4 regions of the Uliginosibacterium sp. 31-12 genome follow, and region 1 is predicted to be linked to each of the others. Evidence: predicted binding sites of a transcription regulator. Region 1 holds the regulator's gene; each other region holds the start of a gene.
The links. The regulator sigma-54, encoded in region 1, starts transcription at its own class of promoters, with help from an activator protein. The targets are predictions, from matches to a motif close to TGGCACGCTTNCTGCTNA.
Positions count from the first base shown of each region.

Region 2: nifB (nitrogenase cofactor biosynthesis protein NifB) is a predicted target of sigma-54. The motif match lies at 2,017-2,034, and genes of this name have one in related genera.
Region 3: Q3Y64_RS16285 (ammonium transporter) is a predicted target of sigma-54. The motif match lies at 1,255-1,272, and genes of this name have one in related genera.
Region 4: Q3Y64_RS16025 (circularly permuted type 2 ATP-grasp protein) is a predicted target of sigma-54. The motif match lies at 2,227-2,244, and genes of this name have one in related genera.

Region 1 covers NZ_JAUOOA010000006.1:33,325-36,786, reverse strand. Annotated here, with positions in the region: gene lptB (LPS export ABC transporter ATP-binding protein) at 1-376, shown strand, start outside; gene Q3Y64_RS12275 (RNA polymerase factor sigma-54) at 411-1,919, shown strand; gene raiA (ribosome-associated translation inhibitor RaiA) at 1,938-2,267, shown strand; gene Q3Y64_RS12265 (PTS sugar transporter subunit IIA) at 2,403-2,888, shown strand; gene hprK (HPr(Ser) kinase/phosphatase) at 2,857-3,462, shown strand, end outside.
Region 2 covers NZ_JAUOOA010000010.1:99,991-103,452, reverse strand. Annotated here, with positions in the region: gene Q3Y64_RS17230 (ArsC/Spx/MgsR family protein) at 1-156, opposite strand, end outside; gene Q3Y64_RS17225 (4Fe-4S dicluster domain-containing protein) at 158-430, opposite strand; gene nifB (nitrogenase cofactor biosynthesis protein NifB) at 476-1,984, opposite strand; gene Q3Y64_RS17215 (DUF5710 domain-containing protein) at 2,223-2,528, shown strand; gene Q3Y64_RS17210 (hypothetical protein) at 3,036-3,462, opposite strand, start outside.
Region 3 covers NZ_JAUOOA010000009.1:96,891-100,352, forward strand. Annotated here, with positions in the region: gene Q3Y64_RS16285 (ammonium transporter) at 20-1,222, opposite strand; gene Q3Y64_RS16290 (electron-transfer flavoprotein:ubiquinone oxidoreductase) at 1,759-3,396, opposite strand.
Region 4 covers NZ_JAUOOA010000009.1:39,515-42,976, forward strand. Annotated here, with positions in the region: gene Q3Y64_RS16020 (alpha-E domain-containing protein) at 1-719, opposite strand, end outside; gene Q3Y64_RS16025 (circularly permuted type 2 ATP-grasp protein) at 735-2,126, opposite strand; gene Q3Y64_RS16030 (GGDEF domain-containing phosphodiesterase) at 2,631-3,462, shown strand, end outside.

The DNA.
Region 1 (3,462 bases):
TCTGGATGAGCTGCTGGATGAACTCAACATCGGCCATTTGCGCGAAGCGACCGCTATGTCCTTGTCCGGCGGTGAGCGCCGCCGCGTCGAAATCGCGCGTGCGCTGGCCACCCGTCCGCGTCTGATCCTGCTGGATGAGCCTTTTGCCGGCGTTGATCCGATTGCAGTGATTGATATCCAGAAAATCATCAGTTACCTCAAGGCGCGCGGTATTGGCGTGCTGATTACCGACCATAATGTGCGCGAAACCCTCGGTATTTGCGATCACGCCTACATCATCAATGCGGGTGAGGTGCTGGCTGGCGGCAAACCGGCAGAAATCGTGCAGAATGAACAGGTACGGCAGATTTACCTTGGCGAACACTTCCGCCTCTAGGCTTGGCCGCTCCGCACCTCCCCGTCTGTAAAGAATGAAACCCTCGCTTCAGCTCCGCCTTTCCCAGCAACTTGCGCTCACCCCGCAGTTGCAGCAATCCATCAAGCTGCTTCAGCTGTCCACGCTCGAACTCAATCAGGAGATCGAACGCATCCTGCTCGAAAACCCGATGCTGGAGCGTGAAGGCGGTGACGAAGAAAGTGATGGACCCGTCCCTGTCGAGGCGGGCGAAGCCAGTGTGGCGACGGCGGGTGAGGAATACCGCATCGAATCCTCTGCTTCATCCTCCGGCGATGAGGATTTCGAGTCGCCGAGCGTGACGGACATGCCGGACAACATCGGAGAGGCTTACGACAGCGTTTCGGATGATGATATCGGCGAAGCTGCCGAATGGCGCACGGAAGGCGCCTCGCGGAATGGCGGTGGGGACGACGATGATTCCGACTTTCAGGAATTCCAGGCCGCCGCTACTTCCTTGCGGGATCACCTGCTGGGGCAGGTCGCCCTGATGCCGCTGGTTGATCGTGATCGTGCGCTGGTGCAGCTGATCATCGAAGCGCTGGACGACGACGGTTTGTTGCTGCAGGACCTCGAGGAACTTCTGCCGCTGATTCCGGCCGAATGGGAAGTAGAACTCGATGAGTTGAACATTGCCTTGCATCAGGTCCAGAACCTTGACCCCGCCGGCATCGGCGCTCGCAACTTGCAGGAGTGCTTGCTCCTGCAGATTCGCGCTTTGCCGGAAAGTGCCACGCGCGATCACGCCATGCTGATCGCGGACGGCAATCTGGAATTGCTGGCTGCGCGCGATTTCGCGCGCCTCAAGCGGCGCCTGGGCTGCAATGATGATGCCTTGCGCGCAGCTCAGGAACTCATTTGTCATTTGAATCCGCGTCCGGGGGCTCAATTTGCACCGATGGAAACGCGCTACGTGATTCCGGACGTGGTGGTGCGCAAGCAACGTAGCGGCTGGACGGTGAGCCTCAATCCAGAGGCCATGCCGAGACTCAGGATCCATCGGGTCTACGCCGATATACTTCAACAGAACAGGGGCGTAAGTAGTTCCTTATCGGGACAGCTGCAGGAAGCCAAGTGGCTGATCAAGAATGTGCAGCAGCGATTTGACACCATCCTGCGTGTTTCGCAGGCCATCGTCGAACGTCAGCGCCAGTTCTTTGATCATGGTGAAGTGGCCATGCGTCCGCTGACCCTGAGGGAAATCGCCGAAGAGCTGGAGCTGCATGAGTCAACGGTGTCGCGGGTGACCACCCAGAAGTACATGGCCAGTCCCCGCGGTGTGTTCGAACTGAAATACTTTTTTGGCAGTCATGTTTCCACCGATACCGGTGGTGCATGTTCAGCAACGGCGATACGCGCGCTGATTCGCCAGCTGGTCGCGGCCGAAGACGGGAAAAAACCCCTGTCGGATGCCAGGATTGCCGAATTGTTGGGCCAGCAGGGTATCGTGGTGGCACGCCGGACGATTGCGAAATACCGGGAGTCGCTGAATATTCCGCCGGTCAGTCAGCGCAAGTCGATCTAACAGGAGAGGAGTAGTTTTATGAATCTCAACATCACCGGCCATCATCTGGAAGTCACTCCCGCTTTGCGCGAATATGTGGTTTCCAAGCTCGATCGGGTGATTCGCCATTTCGATCATGTTACGGCGACCCATGTGACCCTCTCGGTACAGAAACTTAAGCAGAAAGCAGAGGTGACTGTTCACGTGCGCGGCAAGGATATCCACGTGGAAAGTGAAGACGACGACCTGTATGCCGCCATTGATGCGCTGGCAGACAAGCTGGATCGTCAGGTTCTCAAGCACAAGGAAAAGATCAGCGATCACAACCGTGAATCGATGAAACGGCAAGGCGCTGAGAGCGCCAGCTGAAGCGCTGGACGCAGCCGGTCTGGACAGGCAGAATTGTCCGGCCGGCGATGGTTGAGGCTTTCTGCCTCAACCGCTCTGAAACCCAGAAAGCGGCGAGCTCCGGTCCGGAGACTCGCCGCTGTGCTGTAAAGACTCATGAACCTGATTTCGCAGATCCTTGACCCCGTGCGCATCCGTGTCGATGTAGCGGCCTCCGCGCGTGACGGCCTGTTCGCCGCCATTGGCGAGCTGTGCGAGCGCGACAGTGGCCTCGCGGCCCGCAAGCTGGTGGATGCACTGAACCAGCGCGAAAAGCTTGGTTCGACAGGGCTTGGGATGGGAATTGCGATTCCGCATCAGCGCATCAAAGGTCTCAAAGAGCCGCTGGGCGCTTTCCTGCGCACAGCTAGCCCGATCCCTTTTGATGCGCCGGATGGGTTGCCGGTCAGTCTGTTCTTCGTGATGCTGGCGCCGGAGCAGGCCAATGAGACCCACCTGCGTCTGCTCGCCGAACTCGCCCAGATGTTCAGTGACAAGGGGTTTCGTGACACCCTGCTGAGCGCACCAGATTCCGCCGCCATTGCGGCAGCCTTCCAGAACTGGAGCCTCCATGCGGCGAGCGAGCGTAGCTCAGCTGTTTGAAGTCAATCGCGCAGCCTTGCAGCTGCGCCATGTGGCCGGGCGTTTGGATTCCTTCCTGTCGGTGTCTGACAATCGGGTGTGGCCCGCTGATCTGGTTGGCCACCTCAACATGATTCACCCGAATCGTTTGCAGATCCTCGGTGAGGCTGAGTTCGCCTGGGCGCGCCGGCAGAGCCGGGATAAGCTCGATCTGCACATGATGGATCTTTTTGCCGCCACCCCGCCCGGCATGATCGTGGCAGATGACTGTGAAGTGCCCGAGCTCTTCCGCCGCGCCTGTGATGAGGCTGGGGTGCCAGTAATGGCTTCGCCGCTGGAGTCCGCCCGGATAATCGATGTACTGCGCGCCTATCTCTCGCGCAAGCTGGCCGAGCGGGTTTCACTGCATGGGGTGTTCATGGATGTGCTGGGGGTCGGGGTGCTGATCACCGGCGACTCGGGGGCCGGCAAGTCTGAACTGGCGCTGGAACTGATTTCGCGTGGCCACGGTCTGGTGGCTGATGATGTAGTCGAAATCTCGCGCGTAGCCGCCGGAGTGCTGGAAGGCCGTTGTCCGGACATGCTCAAGGACTTC
Region 2 (3,462 bases), on a different contig from region 1:
CGGCAGATCGATGAAGAAATCCAGCAGGCGCTGGGCGCTCCAGGGTTCGCGCAGCAGGTCGTGAACGATGAGCTCATGGCCGGCGGCCAGCAGCGCGACCTTTTGCCGGGCATTGGTGCGGCAGCCCGGTTTCTCCCAGAAGTGAACGGTGGCCATCTCATGCTCCTTTCCGTATTTCGGGTGCTGCCAGCGCAGCGATGCAAGCCGTGAGCGAGCCGGGCGGATTCAGTGCGACCCCCAGCTCGTCGAGGATCACGCCTTCAACCGGACAGATTGCCGCGCACTGCGGTGTGGCATACGCCTCCACACATTCGGTGCATAAAGCGCCATCGATCAGGAAGTGCGGACTGGCCTCAAGGATGGCCTCATTCGGGCACACGGGCAGGCAAGCCCAGCAATTGACGCAACCTTCAACGATTTCGAGTGCCATGCATGGACCTCTTGCCGGCTTGGCTCAAGCCATTCATTGCAGGTTTCATGCCCGCATCTGTTCCGCAAACGGAGCCCGCTCGAGCTTGCCCGCAACCAGCATCTCCTGCCAGACACTCAGCACCGCAGCCTCGATCCCTTCCATGGCGTGCTCGCCATTGGGCTGGATGCCTGCTGCTTCCAGCTTGCTCCAGGGCTCGAAGCCGATGCGCGAGCACAGCACCACTTCGCAGTCCGCCAGGGTGGCGATGGTGCGGGCCAAGGTGTTTTCGGCCTCGCCGCACTCGCTCTCGCCGCCGCAGTATTGCGCGGCGCGGCGTGAGCCGAGAAAGCGCACGCCGGCACTGCTGGCCTCGTAGATCAGGAATTCGCGCGCATGGCCGAAGTGCTGATTGACCAGATCCTGCCCGCTGCTGGCAACCGCCATCTGCACCGGGCGTCCGCGGCTCGGCGCCTTGATCTGCACCACCGGCGCAGCATGGCGGGCGGCTCGTTTCGCTTCCAGCTCGGCATTGATCGAAGCGCGCAGGGCCACGCGGCGCGCCATTGCGGCCACTTCATCGATCTCCATGGCCTCGATCTTGTCGAGCGTGAATTCAGCGCCGCGATCCTCGCCGAGCATGCCTACCGCATCGGCGCGGCACTGGCGGCAGTGGCGCATCATGTTCATGTCGCCTGCGCAGGCATCCTGCAGGGCCTGCAGCTCGGCCGGGGTCGGGCCGCGCTGGCCGCTGAGACCAAAGTGGGTGCCGTGCTCGGCCTCCGAGATCAGCGGCATCACGTTGTGCAGGAAAGCACCCTTGGCACGCACCACACGCGAGACTTCCTTCAGATGCTCATCGTTGATGCCGGGGATCATCACCGAATTGACCTTTACCAGGATGCCGCGCGCCACCAGCATCTCGAGGCCCTTCTGCTGCTGGGCGATGAGGATCTCGGCGGCCTCGCGGCCGCTGACGCGGCGATGCTCCCAGAAAATCCACGGATAGATCTGTGCGCCCACGTCCGGATCAATGCAGTTGATCGTGATGGTGACGTGATCCACATTGGCGGCAGCGATCTGCTCCACATACTGCGGCAGCATCAGGCCGTTGGTGGAAAGGCAGAGCTTGATGTCCGGTGCGCGCTGCTGCAACGCGCGGAACACTTCAAAGGTTCTGGCCGGATTGGCCAGGGCGTCGCCCGGCCCGGCAATGCCCAGCACGCTCATCTGCGGGATCGCCGCGGCGACAGCCAGAGTTTTCTTGATCGCCTGAGCAGGGCTCAGCACTTCGGACACCACGCCCGGGCGCGATTCATTGCTGCAGTCGTACTTGCGATTGCAGTAGTTGCACTGGATGTTGCAGGCGGGCGCCACCGCCACATGCATGCGGGCGAAGTGATGATGGGCTTCCTCGGAGTAGCAGGGATGATCCTGTACCTTCTTCTGGATGTCGGCCGTGAGGCCGGCCACCCGGGAGGGCTTGCTGCCACAACTGCCGGCGCTGCAACCGGAATGGGCGGGCGGCGCGCTGAGCGGAGTGCCGAGAATCTGGGAAAGGCTGGGGGCGGACATGCTGGACTCCCGATGTGCTGTTTGCGAAGAGTTCAGCAAATGCCGTGCCCATGGCCGGAAGCCTTTACGGATCAATGGCTTGTTGGCTTCGTGGAGGCTTTGTGTCGGCTTGGTGACAGAGTTGTTTGTGGGGAAGGGCACAGCGACCCCGAGCGCGGTTTCCCGCGCGGCAGACCATCCGGTCTGACAGGCTTGTCACGTATGATGCGTGCCCGCTGTCTTTGAGCCAGACCCCCACATGAGATTCGACCTGAAGGTTCCCTTTGCGGAAAAGGATGCTGCCAAGAAACTGGGCGCCCGCTGGGACGCGGCCAACAAACTCTGGTACGTGATCGACAAGGAAGACATGGCGCCCTTCGCGAAGTGGTCGCCCAGCCCGCGCGATGCAGCGAGTGCCACCGCTCCGCAAAATCGTGCGCCGGCAAAATCCCAGATGGAAACCAGCGGCAAACTGCATGTGGGCAGCCAGTACGTGGAGCGGCCGCGTGTGTGCGAATGCCTGCCCTGGGAGGACTGTGCCAAATGCCGTGAAGCGTCTGTGTAAGCAGAGCTTCAATTTGTAGGGTGTGAAAGCCGAAGGCTTGCGCACCCTCCAGCGTTTAAGTTACGCAGGGTGTGAGTGAGGCCTTGATCCGCGTGCGCAAGAAAAAGAATTTGCGCACCCTACCTGGCTACCTGGCTACCTGGCTCTTTTGGGAGTAAGTGATTAATCGCAACTTCCTCCGCCATCGCCGCCACAATCGGCGCTATCGGACGAACCGAAATCACTTGGTCCATCTGCACCGCTTGAGCGGGGGGAACCGTCTGCCGTACAGATGCAGTAGGCCAGCAATAGGCAGAGCCCCGCGCCCACTAGCGAATAAAACGATGTAATAAACGCTGCGCTAATTAGAACTCCGACATATAAATGCCGCACCGACAGACCTCCTCTATTTTGCTTAGCCCTAACGTTTGACGTGAGGGGCCGCCGTAGCGGCGAAGCCGCGAAGGGAACCCACAAGCGCAGCTTGTGGGCGGTCCCTCTCGACGGAATGGTTAGCAGCCAGTTGCCTCACTCCTTTTTGTTTACTTTGCTACCAAAGAAGAAGGCCAGTACTGAGGTAAGCGCATTTGCTAAAACAGCGGGCGTGTCCGCCTTGCCTGTGACGGCCAAAAAACAAATCGTCACGACGATTAGAAAAGCAATGATTGCAGTTACGCCGTCGGCCCTGAAAGCGAAGCGTGCAACTTTCTCGGTGGTTGTTGGCAATTTGCATTTCGAGAAATACTTGATCGCGTCTTCTCCTTGCCAAAGGAATACGCCATCTGGATCGCCTTGCCCGAAGAAAGAAATTGTGTCGTATTCCTTTCCTTCCTTGTTGCTTTTCCAGTGCACAAAATAGAGCGTGCCATCAAACCCTTCCATCTTGTGTTTGACAGAGATATCTACTGGGTCTCGATCTACGCGAATTTTCCGAACTAACTCAACCGCCTTCTCT
Region 3 (3,462 bases), on a different contig from region 1:
CTTCATTTCAAGCTGAATATCACCAGTTGGTTTCGCGTTCCGGTGTGGCTGAAATTTTATGGATGGACAAGTCTGCGCCATTAAATTCTTCTTCGGCGTCCAGGCGCAGGCCGGCGATTTTCTTGATCGTGCCGTACACGATGCCGCCGCCGATCACGGCGATTGCGATACCGGCCAGGGTGCCGATCAGCTGGGCCCAGAAGCTCACGCCGCCCGCACCGCCCAGCGCTTGCTGGCCGAAGATGCCGGCGGCGATGCCGCCCCAGGCGCCACACAGGCCGTGCAGGGGCCATACGCCGAGCACGTCGTCGATCTTCCAGCGGTTCTGAACCTGCGTGAACATGTAGACGAACAACGCACCGGCCACGCCGCCTACGACCAGGGCGCCCAGCGGATGCATGATGTCCGAGCCGGCGCAGACGGCGACCAGGCCAGCGAGCGGGCCGTTATGCACGAAGCCCGGGTCGTTCTTGCCCATCACCAGCGCGGTGAGGGTGCCGCCGACCAGCGCCATCAGCGAGTTCACGGCGACGAGGCCGGTGATGGCTTCGAGCTTCTGGGCGCTCATCACGTTGAAGCCGAACCAGCCCACGGTGAGGATCCAGGCGCCAAGGGCGAGGAAGGGGATGCTTGAAGGCGGGTGGGCGGCGATGGCGCCATCCTTGTTGTAGCGGCCACGGCGTGCGCCGAGCAGCACCACGGCGACGAGGCCGATCCAGCCCCCTACGGCATGCACCACCACGCTGCCGGCGAAGTCGTGGAACTTGGCGCCCAGTGCGGCTTCGATGGCCGGCTGGATACCGAACTTGTCGGCCCACACGATGCCTTCGAAGAAGGGGTAGACGAAGCCCACCAGCAGGAAGGTGGCGGCTAGCTGCGGCGAGAAGCGCGCGCGCTCGGCGATGCCGCCGGAGACGATGGCCGGGATGGCGGCGGCGAAGGTGAGCAGGAAGAAGAACTTCACCAGCTCGTAGCCATTATTGACCATCAGGCTTTGCGCGCCGCTGAAGAAATGCACGCCGTAGGCGATTCCATAGCCGATGAAGAAGTAGGCGATTGTCGAGACACAGAAATCGACCAGGATCTTGACCAGGGCATTGACCTGGTTCTTGCGACGCACGGTGCCAAGCTCAAGAAAGGCGAAGCCAGCGTGCATGGCCAGCACCATGATGGCGCCCAGCAGCACGAAAAGCACGTTGGCGGAAGTTTGAAACTGCTCCATTTTGGACCTCGTATTGCACGGAAGCGCTGCTTAAAGCATGAACTGAGCCAGAGTTTATTTCTTCATTAATCAATGGCTTACTTGAACATGTCGAGCTGTGGATGCGCCATATATGTGCATACACCTTTCGTTTATGCACGCAAGCGGTGCTTGTACATGCACCGCATGAGGCGGTGTCGATGCATTTGGTGCAAAGGGTTTTGCACTGCAGCGGGGCGTCTGCTGGCGGGGGGGGCTGTGCTGGCGTCTGGGCCCCGCCGGCTGAAGCCGGCCCTACGAAAAGCCGCGTGTCTGTGCGCGTAGCCGTGCCTGTGGGGATGGTTTTGAGCTTGTAGGGCCGGCTTCAGCCGGCGAGGCCCGGGGTGGGCATGGGGCTGTGCGGCTGAAGCCGCACCTACGAAACTCTGTGTGCCTGTGGGCGCCGGGCTTGTGGCGGGTGGGATTTTGTAGGGCCGGCTTCATCCGGCGAGGCCCAGGGTGGAGCGGGGCTGTGCGGCAAAGCCGCAGCGACGGCAAGCCGCGTGCCCCTGACTCCGTTACATCCCGATGTATTGCGGGCCGCTGCCGCCTTCGGGCGGGTGCCAGAGCAGGCTGTGCTCTGGGTCGTTGAGCTCGCAGGCCTTGCAGTGCAGGCAGTTCTGGCTGGTGATGCGTACCGTGTCGCCCTCCCGCTCATACACGCCGGCCGGGCAGTAGCGGGCTTCGGGGGCAGCAAAGCGGATCACCCGCACGCTTTCCTGGGCCGGGGTGTTCTGGCGGCGCAGATGGGGCGGCTGGTCGTGCTCATGGCGGATGTTGGCGAGCATCAGGGAACTGTTGCGGTCGAAAGTCAGCACGCCGTCCGGCTTCAGCGGCGGGCGTGCTGGGTAGTCGCCTGCGGCGGCCATCTTGCTGCGCGCCGGGGCTGGGTGGCGTAGCGTCCAGGGCAGGCGCAGGCCGAGGGCTAGTAGCCACATTTCGACGCCGCAGAAGAGCGAACCGAGCACGGTGCCGAAGCGCGACAGCAGTGGCTTCACGTTGCGCGTGTCGCGCTGCTCGCGGCCGATCCAGGAGGCGGCCACGGCGGCCGGGAAATCCGCCAGCTCGTCATGCTCACGCCCGCCCTGCAGGGCGGCGGCGACCGCTTCAGCGGCGAGCATGCCGGACTTCATCGCGGTATGCGTGCCCTTGATGCGCAGCACATTGAGCAGGCCTGCCGCGCAGCCCAGCAGCAGGCCGCCCGGAAAGCTCAGGCGGGGCTGCGACTGCAGGCCGCCTTCGTTGATGCTGCGGGCGCCGTAGCCGAGGCGCTCGCCACCGGCGAGCAGGGCGGCGATGCGCGGGTGAGTCTTGAGGCGCTGGAGTTCGTCAAAGGGCGAGAGCTGCGGGTTGCGGTAGCCGAAGTGGGTGACCAGGCCGAGGGCGACCCGGTCTTCACCGTACTGGTAGAGGAACGCGCCGCCGCCGGCTTCCCCGCCCAGCGGCCAGCCCAGGAAGTGGCTGACGCTGCCGGTGCGGTGGCGCTCGGCCGGGATCCTCCACAGCTCCTTGATGCCCAGACCGTAGTGGCTTTCGCCGACGCCTTCGCGCAGGCCGTAGCGGGCTTCGAGCGCGCGCGTGAGTGAGCCGCCCGCGCCTTCGGCGACCAGGGTGTAGCGGCCGCGGATTTCGATGCCGGGCGCAAAGCGGGTGCTTTCTTCGCCGGCTGCATTGCGGCCCATGTCGCCGCTGAGCACGCCGATCAGCGCGCCGGCCTCGTTGTAGCAGGGCGCGGCGGCGGCGAAGCCCGGGTAGAGCTCGACGCCGAGTGCCTCGGCCTGCGTGCCGAGCCAGCTGCACAGCTCGCCGAGGCTGCCAACGTAAAGGCCGCGATTGTCGATCTGTGGCGGCAGGCTCCAGTGCGGTGCGGGCAGGGCGTGCTGCGCGCTGAGCCAGACGACTTCATCCTCGCTGACCTGGGTCTGAAGCGGCGCGCCGAGCGTGCGCCAGTCCGGCAGGAGTTCATCCAGCGCGATGGGGTCGATCACCGCCCCGGAGAGGATGTGGGCGCCGATCTGGGCTCCTTTTTCGAGCACGCAGACAGAGATTTCCCGCCCGCTGCTGACGGCCAGCTGGCGCAGGCGGATCGCGGCGGCGAGGCCGGCGGGGCCGGCGCCGATGATGAGTACGTCGTATTCGATGAGGTCGCGGGTCATGGTAATTCTTCAGACAAGGGCGCGCGTTTGCAGTGTATTGAGATGGCTTCTCTGCTGAGACAGCCG
Region 4 (3,462 bases), on a different contig from region 1:
GAGCGCGGCATGTCGTTTCTCAAGACGAGCAACTCGGCCACACGCGAGGGCGTGATCTGGTCGCGATAGACCTTGCGGTAGATCTCGAAGGCTGACACCGAGTGCAGCAGCGCGCTCCATTGGTAGTACTCGCCGGCATCGTCGCGGCGCGGGGCTTCTGCAATGAAGTTGTACTTCACGTCGAGAATGCGGGCGGTGTTGTCGGCGCGTTCGATGAAGGTGCCCAGACGCAGGAAGCAGTTGGCTTCGTCGCGCATCATGGTGGCGAAACTCACGCCGCGGAACTGGTGCGAGCGCAGCTTCACCCACTCGAAGAAGGCGTCCAGCTCATCGGCGCCCATCTGGCCGATGTCATAGCTCTGCAGGCTGAGCCAGGTGGCATTGATGGTTTCCCATAGCTCGGAAGTCAGGGTGCCGCGTACGGCATGGGCATTCTCGCGGGCGCTGCGCAGGCAGGAGTAGATGCTGCCGGGATTGTTGCGGTCGAGGGCCATGAAGTGCACGACTTCGGCCGGCACCAGCTTCTCGCCATGGGTGTTGAAGTAGCTCTCCAGCACACCCACGGAATCAAGGGTTTCGCGCCACAGGCGCTCGACTTCGCGTTCGCTCTGCGGCAGCAGTTGCATGCGGTTGTTCACGTCCAGCATGCGGGCGAGGTTTTCGGCGCGCTCGATGTAGCGGGCCATCCAGTACAGGTGATCGGCGGTGCGGCTGAGCATGCTCATTGTTCTCCCTCAGTTTTCCATCACCCAGGTGTCTTTCGTGCCCCCGCCTTGCGAGGAGTTCACGACCAGCGAGCCTTCCTTCAATGCCACGCGGGTGAGGCCGCCGGGCACGAAACGCACTTCGTTGCCAGAGAGCACGAAGGGGCGCAGATCGATGTGGCGCGGCGCAATGCCGGCATCCACGAAGGTTGGGCAGGTGGACAGCGACAGGGTGGGTTGGGCGATGTATTTCTCGGGCGAGGCGAGGATGCGCAGGCGGAAGTCCTCGATCTCGGCCTTGGTGGAGGCCGGGCCGACCAGCATGCCGTAGCCGCCAGCGCCATGGACTTCCTTCACCACCAGTTCGGGCAGGTGTTCGAGGGTGTAGGCGAGATCCTCGGGCTTCCTGAGCATGTAGGTGGGCACATTGTTGAGAATGGGCTCTTCACCGAGGTAGAAGCGCACCATCTCGCCAACATACGGGTAGATCGATTTGTCATCGGCCACGCCGGTGCCGACGGCATTTGAGATCGTTACGTTGCCGGCGCGGTAGGCGGAGAGGATGCCGGGTACGCCAAGCATCGAATCCGGCCGGAAGGCGAGCGGATCGAGGAAGTCGTCATCGATGCGGCGGTAGATCACGTCAACGCGTTGCGGCCCCTGCGTGGTGCGCATGAAAACCTGCTCGTCGCGCACGAAGAGATCCTGCCCCTCGACCAGCTCGACGCCCATCTGCTGGGCGAGGAAGGCGTGCTCGAAGTAGGCGCTGTTGAAGCTGCCCGGGGTGAGTACCACCACCACCGGGTCGAGCACGCCTTTGGGCGCCACGGCACGCAGGGTGTCGAGCAAGAGATCCGGGTAGTGTTCGACCGGGGCGACGCGATTCCTGGCGAAGAGTTCGGGGAAGAGCCGCATCATCATCTTGCGGTTCTCGACCATGTAGGAGACGCCGGAGGGCACGCGCAGATTGTCTTCCAGCACGTAGAACTCACCGGCGCCGGCACGCACGATATCCACCCCGGCAATCGCCGCGTAGATGTTGTTGGGCACGTCCACGCCCTGCATCTCGGGGCGGTACTGGGCATTGGAGATGACCTGCTCGGCCGGGATGCGTCCGGCCTTGAGGATTTCCTGGCCGTGGTAGATGTCGTGAATGAAGGCGTTGAGTGCTTTGACGCGCTGGCGCAGGCCGTCGGCGAGGGCCAGCCATTCGTGCGAAGGGATGATGCGCGGGATCACGTCGAAGGGGATCAGGCGCTCGGCGCCCGCCTCATCGCCATACACTGCAAAGGTGATGCCGGAGCGGCGGAACAGTGCATCGGCTTCCTGGCGCTTGCGCGTCATGCGTTCCGCACTCATCCCGTCGAACCAGTCCACATAGCCCTGGTAGTGCGTGCGCAGCTCTCCACTGGCGCTGTTCATTTCATCGTAAAACCGGGCTTGCGCCGGGCTTGCTTGGGTTTGAGCCTGAATCGGGGCCACGCGTGTCTCCTGCTGGAGCTGTTATGTCGGCACCATTGCCATTGCGAGAAGCGTGCCATGCGTGCAAAGCGCCTGTTTGCGTAAGCAGACATATAGCCATGAGCCAGATTGGTGCATGCAATCCGGGCCGTGTTCAGGCTGGTGCGTTGCAGCATGCCGGAGTGTGCCCAGAGGGTGTTGCGGCGTTGTGAAGCCCGGCCGGTGCTACTGAGCGGGAGCGTGGCGGGTTGATGGCCGCGTTCGCCTGCGGTGTCGTTGCTGCGGTGAGAAAACCGCGCTGCCGGCGAGGCTGTTGTACCCCGTAGGGAGGAGCTTGCCGTCTGGCGCGCGGGGCGGTTCATGCAGGTAAGTCCTGCTTGAAGAGATCTATCACTTTGGATTAGGGTGGCCAGTCGAATTGGCGGGATCCTGCAGCACCCGCATCAACCCTCACGCGAGTCTGAAATGATGCTCAATGCTGCCAGCGACACCGATCTGCGCAAACGCCTGCTCGATGAAGCGCCACGCGCTTTTGCACCCAACCCTGCCGGGGTGCCCAGCTTGCCGGATCGCGAGGCCTTCCTGCGGCGCCTCGACATGTCGATCCGGATGGCCGAGCGCCAGCGCTCCAGTTTCGCCGTCATGCTGCTGGACCTCGGCCCCACCGAAGATCCGCTCTCCGGCCTGGCTGCCGCGGCCGCCGCACTGCGCATCACGGTACGCCTGACAGACACCGTGGCTTGGCTGGAAGGGCGCCAGTTCGCTGTGCTGCTGAATGTGGCCAATGAAGAAGGCGCGACGCGTGTCGGCGGCAAGATTTTCGAGGCCCTGAGCGAGGCGCTGGGCGAGGCCGCCGGGCGCGAGGTGCGCGCCGGCATGGCGCTCTACCCCGGCCATGGCAAGAGCGGCGATCAACTGCTGCGGGTGGTAAATAGCGCTTTGTATCAGGCCAGCCGTGGCCGCAAAGGCATCGTCATGGCGGTGCTGGCCGAGGGGGTGTTACCCGAGGTGCGCGAAACGCTGGGGCAGCGCTTTGGCATGGCCATCGAGCAGAACGAGTTCGTACTGTGCTTCCTGCCGGTGGTGAACCTCGTGAGTGGTTTGCCGGTGGGGGTCGAGGCGCTGGCGCGTTGGCGCCATCCTGATCTGGGTCTGTTGCCGCCGGCAGAATTCATGCATCTGGCCACCAATGAGTCGGCCCTTGAAGGCCTCAGCCTGCGCCTGCTCGATCAGGCCTTGCTGCAGATCCGCAACTGGCGTGAGCGGGGCGTGGCACTCAGTCTGTCCTTGAACTTTG